2 regions of the Pseudidiomarina fusca genome follow, and region 2 is predicted to be linked to the other one. Evidence: predicted binding sites of a transcription regulator. Region 2 holds the regulator's gene; the other holds the start of a gene.

Region 1 (7,353 bases), on a different contig from region 2:
CGGAAGTATTGACCCAGGCGAAACAACACAATGATTTTGGTCCTGCCCTCACTGCATCTTTAATGACTGCACCCACCATCCCGATGGATAAGATCAACCACTTGGCTGATACCTACGTACGTATGGCAAGTAGCCAAGATGAAGGTTTTGATTTTAATGGCTTCTATTATTTCATCGATGAGCACCAGCGCCTCACCTATTTCCCCACAGATGGCTGGTTTGCTGATTGGACGAGCAATGGCTGGACGCTCAGGTATGCTGGCTTTGACGTAAGCCGAACCATTGCCAACTTTATCAACGACCATGCTCATCAGTACGATCCGGCCTTGTTCGACTTGTTTGTGCAGAGCGTAGCAAGCTTAGATCCGCAAACACCACTTGAGGATATCGATGATGACCGAGTTGAAATCCGCCCTGTGTCATACCAGAACGGGCATATCTATGCGGTGTTTGAGGTACTGAGTGAATTCAAACCTATTCCGTTCACTTATCAGGGGGTGTCTTACGAACTACCACGATTAACCGTAAATCCCCCTACCACCTATATCGAGCACGGCGTAGCAACGGCGATGTTTGCATCAGCGCGAACCTTCGACATCAGCGAGGGAAGTCAGTTTGTCATACCAGGTGTGTTTTGGGAGTACAACAATAACGAAGACCCCCTTGCAGATGCTGGCGAGCTGCTGTATTCCCCATTATTGGCAACCTTCCATCCACAAACAGAGTTCGCAGGTAGCTTTACCCGTCGCCATTTAGACTCGGGGACCTATCAACTGAATGCCGATAAAACCATCCTCTCGCTACAATTTGATGACCCAAGCGTGTCTGCGGTGAGCTACCAATTAAGGTATATCAGTGATGATCCAAGCTTACCGAAAGTTTTTATTACTGAAACCCAGCAACTGGCTGATGGCACTATCTGGCAACCTACGGTAGATGTTTATTGGCCTGCGGTGCAAAATCTTGATAGCGTGGCAGCCCTGCAAGGCAAGTTACTCTTTAAACATACTTTTTTAGTTACAGATGAGGATGGAAATATAGCCCCTCTAGAGCAGCAAGCCAGTTTTCTAGAGGTCTATTTATTGGGAGCAGATAATCATGCGCCATTCATCAGTGTGATGTGCGCCGAAGCAACCGACGATCTTACCTGTACTAAAGCCGAGCTAGTTCCAAGTGACATGGGCGATACCTGGCACAGTTATCAAGATCCCGAGTTACCTGATCAGCAGCCACGGGTGCTATTTAATGGCGATTGTGTTAACGGCCGCTGCGGTGGTGAGTTGTGGCAAGTAGTCGGAGTAAGTCCCGAACGACAATTGGTGGCGGTCTATCTTCATGACGAAAGCCCAGCTGGTACCGAGGAGTATGGCCCTGCGGTGCGGCCGTTCGGCACCCGGGTGAATGATTCCTTTGGTTTGCACTTGTTTAAGTATGTCGACCCAGCGGAGTATGGGCTGTAACGGCACTGGCGCCGCTCATAGTATGCTTGAATAGGTTCGATACCATGGGCGGCGTTATCTTTGTAGGGCTGCAAGCACCAGCAAGCTACAACGGCACATGCCAGCTGAGCACCCATAAGTCTAAGCCATCATTGGGTTTCGCCAAATCCGCTTGCGAATAATGAGAGTAGCCCAAACTTACCCGGGCTTTAGATTCTTGGTTGTATTCCCAACTTAAACCAATCCGATCTTCAAATTGGAATGAAATTGAAAGCTCACGGCCCGCCAACTGCTGCTCATCAAATAGCGACACGCCAATGCCAGCTTCTAGATACAGTGGCTGTTTCCAATCGGTTAATCGCCATTGCAATACCGGGCTGAAGGTGAGGGCATTGATGCGCTCGCTTGATTCTTGCGTGTTTTTCCAACTGTTGATGGCTGCCTCATAGTGAACCCGAGGCGACCCTATCGCAGCTAACCAGCTGGCTGGCAACGGCTGCCAAGCATCAGTCCAGCGGTAACCGAGACGTAAGCCATCAATATCGCTGGCTGAATAACTGACTGCCGCATGTAGCTCATCGGCATAACTTTTGGGAAGGATCATAGTACTGGCAAAGACCGCCAACAAAAGTAGACTATATAGAATTTTTCTTGTTTTATTCATGAGGTTAAATTCTTCATAACAGACAATGACAGCAAGGACTAAGAATGCCTCTATTTTACATACATTCGTGTATGTATGTAAGTGTTCAAGCTCATGAAAAGATCGATTGAAGAGTTCGAGAAAACCGACAGGTTTGCTTGTTTTTTAATCAGCTTCGATAAAATCAATCACTTAGTGAAGATGGCAAATGTCGCTATAACTAGCAGCAAAACTGGATTTACTACGCGGTATATAATTATTTGTAATTAATTAGTTTACAGCTTGTTAACATGGCTACATAGTAAGCAACGAACAACAGTTATTAATCCAGCAATAGGAATGCAAAATGAAAAAAAACAATCAATTCGCACTATCGCTTATCTGTATCTCACTGCTTACCGCCTGTGGCGGCAGTAGTAGCGATGATGTCGATCCACCCATTCTTGAAGAGCAAGGCCCCTTTACTCTGGCCGGCAGCGTGAGTGGACTTAACGGCGAACTAGGCGTTACCGCCGCTGATGAGACCCTGACCATAAGCGCCGACGGAAGCTTCGAATTCACCAACGAATTCGATAGTGGTGACACAGTAGCGGTCGAGCTAAGCGCCATTCCTACCTTGCAATCGTGCAGCATTACCTCAGCTAGCAGCTTTACTTTCGCCAACGCTGATATTGATGACTTAACCATCGAATGCCGAGATCTTGAGCTGTACACCCCGGCCGATGATAGTGCCAGCACCAGTAACGATACGGCCGTTACCATCGATGTGTTAGCAAACGATAGCAGCGAACTGGACGTGGCGTTAGCAATCACCAGCGTGACCGAGCCTGAGCATGGCACCGCTGAAATTGTCGACAACAAAATCGTCTATACCCCAGATGCAGGTTTTGCTGGCACCGATACCTTCACCTACACAGGTACCGACGGTGAGGCCGAAGGCACCGGCAGCGTTACTGTGATTGTTGCGCAAACGGTTGCCATTGCAGGTCGCGCTATTGACTCGCCGATTGCCAATGCCACCATCACCTTAACCGTGGGTGAGCAAACGTTCACCACCACAGCCGATGCCGATGGTTATTTCAGCTTAGATTTAGAACTGTTGGATTTAAGCAGCGATGCCGTACTTAAAATCACTGCCACCGGCGCCGGTGAGCAAGAGTACGTCACTTTGAACTCGCGGTTAACCACAGTGGCTGAACTCCTGGCGCTCGCAGGAGATGACCGCGTGTTGTCGGCGGAAGAATCAAGCAACGTGGTGATCACCCACGTCACCACTGCCATCAACCAGCAATTAGAAGTATTGGCGCAGGATGCTCCGATCACAGCGGCTAATTTCAATGAGTTGCTGATGCAACTTGATGGTTACTTAACCATGGAGATGGCAGCACTGATTAAACTCTTAGTCGATGACGAAAATTATAGTTTGCCGGAAGGTTTCACGAGTATCGCTGACTTTTTAAACGATGCCGATGCCTACAATATGTTGTTGGCACAGGCCGATGCCGCCGGTGATTTACAAGCCATGATTGCTGCCACTGCAGCCGATAGCGAATTAGTACCAGCCCTTGATCCGACTGAGCTTGCTGGTGCTTACATGCTGTTCTTCGATTACCACCGTTATAATGCTCACCAAAACTATGTCAGCTACTCTATTGATGAAGACGGCGCGCTCTTTAGACAGGGCTTTTATGATGGTGAGTCAGAGCATGTGCCTTTTGTCAATGGTAAGTGGCTTGGTCCGTTGCAAACAACAGCCCGATTCATCCCATTAAACTCCTTTGTGAATAATTATGGCCATCTTTATGATGCTGATTTACTAGCAAAATTTGTAGCCAGCCAAGAAGGCTCAACCACCGCTGGCAGTGTGCCATTAACTGTGAGTAGTTATCTAGAAGCGATGCCGTTAAGTGTGGTGGGTGCGAGTCTGACTATCTATGAATCGTATGAACTCGAGTTGGCACCTATTCCGTTTGAATACGAAGGTGAGCAATTAGAACTACCTGCGGTATCACCCGAGGGGAGTGCATACACCAACACCTACACGCGAGCTGAAAGTTTGATTAAAGATCTCACGTTTGATCTATCAGCGCCAACGGAATATGCCTACTACGGTGAGTTTTACGCTTACAATAACTTGACGTTTGATGGTTTGCCCGACGATGTGTATTACTTTACCCGCATGGCTTATAGTTTTTACCCCACGTCTGAATTTAGCGGTACTTTTGATCGCGACGTGATCGAAGGTGGTAGCTACGAGTTAAGCCCAGACAAAACGAAGTTAACGCTCACGTATAACGATCCAAACATGAATTACTACGCTGAAGATTTGTATCTGTTAGACGACCAAGAGCATGCGCAAATTGTGCTTACCAAGCGTCATCTTAAAAACGGCGGCGAGTTATGGAATACCAACAATATGCCTAGCATCGATCACAGCTTGGATACCACCAACATGATTGCCGATAAGACCATCTGGGATGGCGTTAATGGCGAGGGTACGTTAACGCCATTAACCGCTCGCATTGGTGGTGGTGGCTATCGATACAGCAGCGATGGTAACTATTATATCGTCGATATTGAGTGTGATGAAGTCGCACCGGGTGGTGATATGTGGGACGACTGCCTCTCGGCTAGCATCGAGCCACGTAGCTTACCATCTGGGAACTGGGAAGATGTTGATGGCAATAGTATTTTAGTTGGTAAGAGCTGCTATCAAGACCAATGTGGTGGTAGCTTCCGTCGATTTGTGGCGAGCTACGATAATGGTGTGATGGCGCTGCTATCAAGTAGTAAGTTCCCGTACGGTACTGGTCCTTACAATATTTACGTTGAGCCAGGCAAAATGTACTTTATGGCAGGTGGAATGACTTATTACAAAGCCAGCGAAACCGGTGAAGAACCGGTACCGGTTGATGCAGCTAGCTTGATTGAAGTGCCAACCGCAGCCTATCAGCGCAGCTCAAGCTGGACGCCAGACCCGCTGCGCTTAACCAAGCCGTTTGCTGAAGTAACTGAGAAATAAAGGCTTGGAAAACAACTAGGAAGATAGGTTGGAAAGCAAAAAGGGCTTACCCATCGGGTAAGCCCTTTTTTATTAACTGCAAATATTAACCGCAAATATTAGCCGTCAAGTTTCTCAGCAAAAGTCCGCTTAAACTTCGCCAACTTAGGATGTACCACTGCTTGGCAGTAGGCATTTTCAGGATTACGTTCCACGTAGTTGTCGTGATATTCTTCGGCCGGCCAGAATTTTTCCAGCGGCTCAACGGTGGTCACAATAGGCGCATCCCAGGTTTGCTCGCGCTCCATTTCCGCAATGATTTCTTGCGCCAAACGCTGCTGCTCATCGGTCTGATAGAAAATCGAGGTACGATACTGGCTGCCAATATCGTTACCTTGACGGTTGACCTGAGTGGGGTCATGCAGTGCAAAAAAGATCTCATAAATCTCGCGCACGCTCAGCGAGGTCGGCTCAAAAGTGATTTGTACCACCTCAGCGTGGCCGGTATCGCCCTTGCAGACTTCTTCGTAGGTAGGTTCGGCTTTATGGCCGCCGGCATAACCCGACTGCACCTTTAATACCCCACGTACTTGCTTGAAGGCGCCTTCGAGGCACCAAAAACAACCGCCGCCTAACGTAATTTGTTGCGTCATAACTTGTAAACTCCGTCGCAAAAGAACGAAAAGACATCCTGCGAATAGACGTCTAGATGCCTGTATTGGATGGTGTTACTTTACGCCTGCAGCCATAGTTTGTAAAGCCTCTGATCAAGCCACTGCAACAAAAACGAGCGACCACACGCACGTGGCCACCCGTTTGTTATCGTTGCTGTTATCGTTGCAGAGGGGGGGCGTTAGTTACAGCTCGCGGATATGAAAACGCAGCTCTAGTTCACGACCGTTGGCGTTGTCACCTTCAATCTCAATACGACCGCTATCATCAATTGAGATCTCTTCAAACACCGCCATGCCTTGACTATTCGCCTGTTGCATCACTTGTTCAACTTGTGTCAAGGTCAGGCCCCACGGCTGTACGATCTTGCTTTCTTTGCGCTCGTGCTTCACTTCAGCTGCGGCCCCTGCGCCCTGAAACGTCACTTCGGCAAAACAGTTATCGGCTAGCCAACCTTCCACTTCCAGTTGCGGGCGATGATCATCCCACTCCAGCTCATTAACATGGGTATAGCCGTAATTCTTAAGCGCTTGCAACTGCTCCATTTGGCTGTTGGCGGTAACCGCTGAGTTAGCTGCAACTACGGCAGTTGTGCCCATTAGTAATACGGCTGCTAAACTTACTACCAAGCTTTTGTTTGACATAGTCGGTACTCCTTTGTTGATGTTGCAGCTATCTTATCAGCCTATCAATGAGCCTAGTATGAACCACTCGTTCATGTTTGGTTCATGTTCGTGAACCGTTTTTCGGGTAAGCTTAGCGCCATGAACAAGTTATCTTATCTCATCTTTGTCACCAGTCTTAGTTGGGGCCTGCAAGCGGCTCTGGCTGCGCCCGCCGGCGTCTGGCCCGACAACAAGCAACAGCAACGTTTGTACCAACAAGTGCAAGCGGGCGAAGTGGTGTCGTTAGAAGTGATCTTGGCGTATTTACGCGAGCGCTATGACGGCGAAATCGTGGAGATAGAATTAGAAGACGATGATGGTATGCTCGTCTACGAGATAGAGATGATCGGCCCCCAAGGGCAACGGGCCGAGTTTGAATTTGCCGCCCGTACCGGCGAGCTAATGAGCGTAGAAGGGCGTCAGTTAAAAGCCATGAGCAAACAGCCATGAGTTATCGGCCATGAATGATGGGCCATGAATGATGGGCTAGGAACCATCAGCTAGGAACCATCGGTTATGAGTAACTTGCATGAAAATTTTGATTGTTGAAGACGATATCAAATTAGCGCAAAACCTCACCAAGGTGCTGACCGAGGCCGGCTATAACGTCGACCATGCCGGTACCGGCGCCGCGGCTGACTATTTGTTAAGCACTGAAGTGTTTGATTTGCTGATCTTAGATTTGGGCCTCCCCGACGGCCAAGGCAGCGATTGGTTACAACGCTGGCGTCAAGCTGGCATTGGCATAGTTACGCTGATCTTAACCGCGCGCGGCACGTGGGCCGATAAAGCTAGCGGCTTTAATGCTGGCGCTGATGACTACCTGGTGAAACCTTTTGCGGTGGCGGAATTATTAATGCGCGTTAAGGCGCTTATCCGCCGCAGTTACGGCCAAGCTCACCCACATTTAACCGTTGGTGAGGTGGTCTTCGA
Region 2 (7,353 bases):
CAACTGGTGGTGTCTGTTGCTCTGGATAACTTACAAAAAGGAGCCGCTGCACAAGCTGTACAATTAGCTAATCAATACATTGGCTTACCCACTGAGTGTGGCTTACTGCATGCTGGAGCTGTGATATGAGTGTGCCACTCGTAATCAAATTAGGCGGCCGCGTGGTCACTGATAACGACTGCTTGCAGCAATTGTTCAGCACAGTTACACGGCTTGCGGCACTACGGCCGTTGGTGCTGGTTCACGGCGGCGGCGACCAAGTACAAAGCTTATTGCAACAGCTTGGCCAGAGCAGCCACAAAGTAGATGGGCAACGGATCACGCCTGCCGCCCATATGCCGATTGTGGCGGGAGTCTTAGCCGGTGATATCAATACCCAATTGTGCGCAGTAGCGCAGCAATATCAATTGCTTGCGGTAGGTTTAACCCTAGCCGCTGGCGGCACCGTACAGTGCAGCCAAGACACCAGCCGGGGCGCGGTTGGAATTCCTAGCCCGGGCTCAGCGCAACTGCTAGAAAGTCTGATTGAACAAAATTATTTACCCATTGTGAGCTCCATTGGGGTGAGTGCAGCGGGCGAGCGGCTAAACGTGAATGCCGACCTTGCTGCTGCAGCGATTGCCCAAGTGTTACATGCGGATCTTATTTTACTGACCGACGTGCCTGGCATTCTTGATCAGCACGGTCAACTCATCGATACCATTCACGCCGACCAAGCTCCTGACCTGATTGCCAGTGGTGTCATCAAAGACGGGATGGTGGTGAAACTACAAGCAGCATTGCAAGCTGCACACGCCTCGCGACGAAGCATCGCGGTGGCCGGCTGGCAAGATGCCAACGCGCTCACCCGTTTGGCTAAGGGTGAATCCGCCGGAACCCGCGTTAGATATTAAGCCGACGCTATCCATCTGATTACTTACTGGAATTTACTATGCATGATTTATTAGCTATGCGCGATTTAAGCAGCGCACAGGTTACTCATTTATTGGAGTTGGCGCAGACCATCAAACAGCGTCCGAGCGCTTGGCAGCAAACCCTACAAGGCAAAAGTATTGCGTTGTTGTTTGAAAAGCCGTCATTACGCACCCGCGCCAGCTTTGCCGCAGGTATTCATCGGTTAGGTGGCCATAGTATCTACCTTGATGCTGCGCAATTGATGGGAGTACGCGAGCCGGCCAGTGATGTTGGCGCTAATTTGGCACTTTGGCACGATGCTATTGTAGCACGGGTTTACGCTCAGGCGACCTTGGTAGAACTTGCCGCCGCATCTGATAAACCCATCGTGAATGCTCTTAGTGATGAGTGCCATCCCTGTCAGGCATTAGCGGATCTGCTCACTTTAAAAGAGCATGCTGGCGAGCTAGCAGACCTTACTCTAACCTATATTGGCGATGGCAATAACGTCTGCCAAGCATTGATGGCTGGCGCTGCCGCTACCGGGATGAACTTGCAAATTGTAACCCCCGCTGATTATCAACCAAACCCAGCTTTGGTGGCCTTAGCGCAACAGCAGGCACAAACCACGGGCAGCCAGATCAGCTTGCATACCCAGATCACGGAGCTGCAACAAACCGATGCTATTTATACCGATACTTGGTTCTCGATGGGGCAGCAGCGCGATAGTAACGAGGTGATGCATGACTTTGCTAGCTACCAAGTTAATAGCGCGCTGATGAAACAACTAGGAGCGCGCTTCTTTATGCATTGCTTGCCTGCCTATCGCGGTCGTGAGGTTACGGCTGAGGTTATCGATGGGCCACAGAGCTTGGTGCTACACCAAGCGGAAAATCGTTTGTTTGCACAAAACGCCATTCTTGTTGAATTATTTGCTGGAGCTTAATCATGACTGCATCTGTTAAAAAAGTTGTTTTGGCCTACTCTGGTGGTCTTGATACTTCTGCCATTGTGCCTTGGTTAAAAGAAAACTACGACTGTGAGGTAGTAGCATTCGTGGCCGATGTGGGCCAAGGTGAAGATGAGCTAGAAGGCGTTGAAGCAAAAGCTATCGCTTCTGGCGCCAGCAGCTGTCACATTGTTGATTTAAAAGAGCAGTTTGCTCAAGAGGTTATTTACCCGACGCTGAAAACGGGAGCCTTATACGAAAGCCAATACTTATTAGGCACTGCGCTCGCTCGGCCGATTATTGCTGCTGCACAAGTCGCGGTAGCGCGCCAAGTAGGTGCCGACGCACTGGCTCATGGCTGTACCGGCAAAGGTAATGACCAAGTACGCTTTGAATCCGCTTTTGCCGCTCTTGCTCCTGATCTTACCGTGATTGCGCCTTGGCGCGAGTGGAGCATGCGGTCGCGGCCAGATCTCTTGGCCTATCTTGCTGAGCGCAATATTCCGTGTGCGGCTTCAGCGACTAAAATTTACAGTCGTGATGCTAACCTATGGCACATCTCTACCGAAGGCGGTGAATTAGAAGACCCGTGGAACGAGCCATCAGCGCAAGTATGGACTTGGACTGTCGCCCCAGAGCAAGCGCCGGAACAACCAGAATATTTACAGTTAAGCTTTACTGCTGGCAGCCTCACTGCGATTAATGAGCAACCGATTGCGGCAGTAGCGGCAATTGAGCGACTCAATAAAATTGCTGGAGCCCACGGTATTGGCCGCTTAGACATGGTAGAAAACCGGTTGGTTGGGATGAAGTCACGCGGCTGTTATGAAACTCCTGCTGGTACGGTTTTATATGCAGCCCTGCAAGGCCTTGAAAGCTTAGCTCTAGATCGTACCACCCAAGATTATCGGATTCGTTTGGGCAACGAGTTTGCGCAACTTATGTACGATGGCCGCTGGTTTACTCCACTCAAAGATGTGATGTTAGCTGCGGCAGAACAAATTGCGAAGCCTTTAACCGGTGATGTGGTGGTCAAACTCTATAAGGGTACCGTGAGCGTCACGCAAAAACGTTCACCCAACAGCTTGTACTCCAATGCTTTTGCTACGTTTGACGAAGATACTGTTTACAACCAAAAACATGCAGAAGGCTTTATTCGTTTGTACAGCTTAGCTAGTCGTATTCGTTGTTTACACCAAACTGCCGCAGCTGAAGCTGCCGACAAGGAGCAACCATGAGTTTATGGGGCGGGCGTTTTAGCCAAGCCAGTGCCGATGAATTCAAGCAGTTTAATGACTCGCTGCGGTTTGATTATGTACTGGCACCATTTGATATCCAGGCTTCTCGGGCGTGGGCTGAGGCCTTATTGAGTGCAGAGCTGATTAGCTCTGCCGAACAACAACAGCTGGACCAAGCCTTGGCGGACTTAGCGCAGGCGGTAACGGTTGATCCTCAGTTGCCCTTGCAAAGTCAGGCTGAAGACATTCATAGCTGGGTGGAAGGCGAGCTGATCAAGCGGATTGGCGATACCGCGAAGAAGCTTCACACCGGCCGTAGCAGAAATGATTTAGTGGCGACTGATTTACGCTTGTTGTGTAAACAGTTTACCCAGCAACTCATTCGCGAAAACTTAGCCGCTGTGCAGGCTTTGCTCGAATTTGCTAAACGCTATCAAACCAGCTTATTACCGGGCTACACCCACTTGCAACGGGCCCAGCCGATAGTAGCTGGGCACTGGGCTATGGCCTACGTACAGATGCTACAACGTGATGTTAGCCGGCTACGCGATGCTGCCAAGCGGATGGATGTCTGCCCGCTCGGTAGCGGTGCCTTAGCAGGAACAACTGCCGCCATCGATCGGCAGGCGTTGGCGCATGAGCTTGGCTTTCGTCAAGCATGCGAAAATAGCTTAGATGGTGTGTCGGATCGAGATTTCGCCCTAGATTTGCTGCATATCGCTAGCACCGGGATGATGCATTTATCGCGTCTGGCCGAAGATGTCATCTTCTATTGTTCTGGCGAAAGTGGCTGCTTTGCCATGAGCGACCGTATCAGCAGCGGCTCATCGTTAATGCCACAGAAGAAGAACCCAGATTTGTTTGAGTTGTTAAGGGGCAAAACAGGGCGAGTTCTGGGCCATTTACAAGCGCTGTTCATCACCTTGAAAGGCTTGCCATTAGCCTACAACAAAGACATGCAAGAAGATAAAGAAGGCCTGTTTGATGCCCTGCAGACCTATCAGCATTGTCTGGCCATGCTCGCGTTCGCCTTACCTGAGTTATCGGTGAATCAAGACCATGCCGCCCAGCAAGCTTTGTTGGGCTACAGCAATGCGACTGAATTGGCTGATTATATGGTGGCGCAAGGGATTCCGTTTCGGGATGCTCATCACCTTACCGGTAGCTTAGTGCTCTTGGCTCAGCAAGCTGGCGTAGCACTCGAGCAGCTCGATTTAGCCGCCATGCAACAAGTGTGTCCGCAGTTGCAGGCCGATGTCTATCAGGTTCTTGATAGCCAATACGGTTTGCATAAGCGGCAGGCTCTGGGTGGCACCGGGCCAAGCGCCGTTAAACTAGCTATCAAGCACGCCGAAGACTGGTTACATGCGGCCGAAGCGGCAAGTAAACATGTGCGCCAAGCTCGTTTAGCAGACGCCGACAAGATTTGTGAATTGATCGCCTACTGGGCTGAACAAGGTGAAAACTTACCTCGTGACAAAGCGGATGTATTGCAAGCGATTCAGAGCTTTGCCGTAGCAGAAATTAATGATGAAGTGGTAGGCTGCGCAGCACTTTACGTCTACACCACTGGCTTGGCCGAAATTCGTAGCTTAGGATTATTTCCACAAGCGCAAGGTAAGGGGCTGGGAGCAGAATTGGTCGCTTGGTTACTCTGGAAGGCACGTGAGCTTGGGATTAAACGGACCATAGTGCTAACCCGAGTACCTGAGTTCTTTGGCAAGTTGAACTTTAAGCTGACGGTGAAAGATGCGTTACCAGAAAAAGTGATGAAGGACTGCGACATCTGTCCTCGTAAAGAGAACTGTGACGAGACCGCGCTTGAGTATTTATTGAAATAACCAGACTTAACCGCCCCTGCAAGTGACCCGTGGTAGAAGTAGTGCTGCTGCCACGGGTTATTGTTTGGTCGCCGTACTGCGTCACTAACCCGAGCTAATCTTCGTCGTCGTAGAGCTCGTCTACTTCCGGAATAGGTAGGTTACGCCGTTCTAATTCAGCCCGCACTTCGGCAGGAATTTTATGTGGATTATCTTTGCGTAAATCATCATCGGTAGGCAGCGGTTGCCCAGTGAAAGCATGCAAAAAAGCTTCACACAGCAGCTCACTGTTGGTGGCATGGCGTAAGTTCTTGACCTGACGACGAGTTCGCTCATCGGTTAGCACCTTGAGTACCTTGGTAGGAATGGATACCGTAATTTTTTTTACGTGCTCGCTCTTTCTACCGTGTTCCACATACGGGTAAATATACTCACCATCCCATTCCATACCGTACCTATACACCCTGTTCATTGGCTAGGCTGACTGCAACTGCTAATGACAGTCAGCAAACTCAGCAAAATAAAAAGTTAAAAACCTTAAAGCTTGTGGTGAATTGTACTGTGGATATTAAATCAGTCAACTTTATACGTATAGCGGTCTATACTTCTTTATCTGTTCGTTTTAATCTTGCACAGTAAAACTCACGTAAGCACATGCTAGGTTAACCAACTTTATGCATCGCGCGCTTTATTGAATGGGGGCTACCCCCTATAATTATTGTTCATTCATTATCAGCAGACCGCTGCACACAGGAGAACGCACACGCATCATGACGGTTGAGGTTAAAGTTACCCCCGAGCAAATTCAAACCGTGGCCGAGCAAGTTCAGGTTCACAAATTTGGTGGCAGCAGTTTGGCCGATGCCTACTGTTATCGTCGCGTCGCTCGCATTGTTAGCGAATACGCCGGTGCTAGTGATTTAGTCGTAGTGTCTGCTGCGGGCGATACCACCAACCGTATTCTTGCCATTATTGATGCCAAAGCTGATGACCGTGGCGTTGCCGAAGTGCTGCTGAAACAACTTGAAAAATATCAGCAAGGGCTAATCAATGAGCTGCTTAACGGTGACCAACAGCAGCGCGTACTAGAATTATCGCAACATGATTTTAAGCGCTGGTACGGGTGGTTAAACGACCAAGAAGTGATTACCCATAAGCCTGAATTGCTGTCTTACGGCGAGTTATGGAGTGCCCGTTTATTAGCAGCCCTTTTGCAACAGCAAGGGGTCACCGCCGATTACATTGATGCGCGTACTTTCTTGGTAGCTGAAGATGCACCCGAGCCACTGATTCAGGTACCCGTATCTCGTGCTGGCTTGCTCAACCGCATTGCACCTCACCCGGGTACAAGATTTATTGTGACCGGCTTTATTTGTGCCGACCCTAGTGGGCGTTCCTTAATTTTAGGTCGTAACGGCAGTGACTATTCTGCCACCCTCGTTGGTAGCTTAATAGATTCTAAGCAGGTCACTATCTGGAAGGATGTGGCTGGGGTGTACTCAGCGGATCCGCGTAAAGTAGAGCGGGTGGTGAGCCTACCTATTCTAGATTGGCAAGAAGCAGAAGAACTGGCACGGTTAGGTAGCCCGGTGTTACACCCGCGTACCTTCCAGCCGGTTAACCGCGAGCGCATGGTGATTGCGGTGCGCTCTAGTTTGAAGGTAGAGAATCAGCAAACTCGTATCGGCTTATACGAAGATACCGAAGCTAAAGGCAAGGTGTTAACGTCGCTAGCCGACGTGGTGTTGTTTAGAGTTGATTTAAGCGATGCCCAGCTGATTGATAAATTTGAAAATTTAGAACTGACTCCGCTTATTAGCTGGAACGAAGTAGCACAACATCATGCCTATTATGCCTATCACCAAAACCATCTCGACTTTTTACAGCAGTGGTTACTTGAGGTAGATAAAGCGGATCATGTAGTGCAGATGGAAGGCTACTCGATGATTGCCTTGGTAGGTAATCGGATTCAAGAGACGGCCCAGTACAGCACCTTTAAAACCGAGTTAAGCGCACAGAACCTGCGGCGTTTGGCGTTTTCGCCAGATAACAATGCAGTGATTGCTATTTTGGAGCAAAAGCTGGATAACCGCTTACTCAATCGTATTCACAGCCAATTATTTAACTATCGCCGCAGCCTTGGCGTGTTGGTGGTGGGCCGTGGCAACATTGGTAGTGCTTGGTTAGCGCTGTATCGTCGCTTGCGTGAACGTATCAACGAGCAAATGGACGTCCGCATCATCGGGATCCTGAACTCCAAACAAATGTGGTTAGATTACAACGGTCTGGATCTTAATGATTGGGAGCAGCAATTTGATCAATTTGCGCGTCCGTACGAGATGAGTCAGTTGATACCCGAATTACCAAATGCGCCTTATGATGAATTGGTGATGCTGGATTTAACCGATGCTATTGCGGTAGCACAACTGTATCCGAGCTTTTTTGCCAACGG

What was found. The regulator MetJ, encoded in region 2, represses methionine synthesis genes. The targets are predictions, from matches to a motif close to TAGACGTCTAGACGTCTA.
Region 1: the regulator MetJ is predicted to act here: its motif matches at 5,782-5,799, upstream of msrA (peptide-methionine (S)-S-oxide reductase MsrA).

The regions. Positions count from the first base shown of each region.
Region 1 covers NZ_JANFPJ010000014.1:60,830-68,182, forward strand. Annotated here, with positions in the region: gene NOG12_RS08660 (Ig-like domain-containing protein) at 1-1,460, shown strand, start outside; gene NOG12_RS08665 (acyloxyacyl hydrolase) at 1,546-2,043, opposite strand; gene NOG12_RS08670 (Ig-like domain-containing protein) at 2,429-5,104, shown strand; gene msrA (peptide-methionine (S)-S-oxide reductase MsrA) at 5,203-5,736, opposite strand; gene NOG12_RS08680 (hypothetical protein) at 5,941-6,399, opposite strand; gene NOG12_RS08685 (PepSY domain-containing protein) at 6,520-6,870, shown strand; gene NOG12_RS08690 (winged helix-turn-helix domain-containing protein) at 6,950-7,353, shown strand, end outside.
Region 2 covers NZ_JANFPJ010000013.1:61,822-69,174, reverse strand. Annotated here, with positions in the region: gene argC (N-acetyl-gamma-glutamyl-phosphate reductase) at 1-129, shown strand, start outside; gene argB (acetylglutamate kinase) at 126-893, shown strand; gene argF (ornithine carbamoyltransferase) at 932-1,840, shown strand; gene NOG12_RS08105 (argininosuccinate synthase) at 1,843-3,081, shown strand; gene argH (argininosuccinate lyase) at 3,078-4,922, shown strand; gene metJ (met regulon transcriptional regulator MetJ) at 5,017-5,349, opposite strand; gene metL (bifunctional aspartate kinase/homoserine dehydrogenase II) at 5,672-7,353, shown strand, end outside.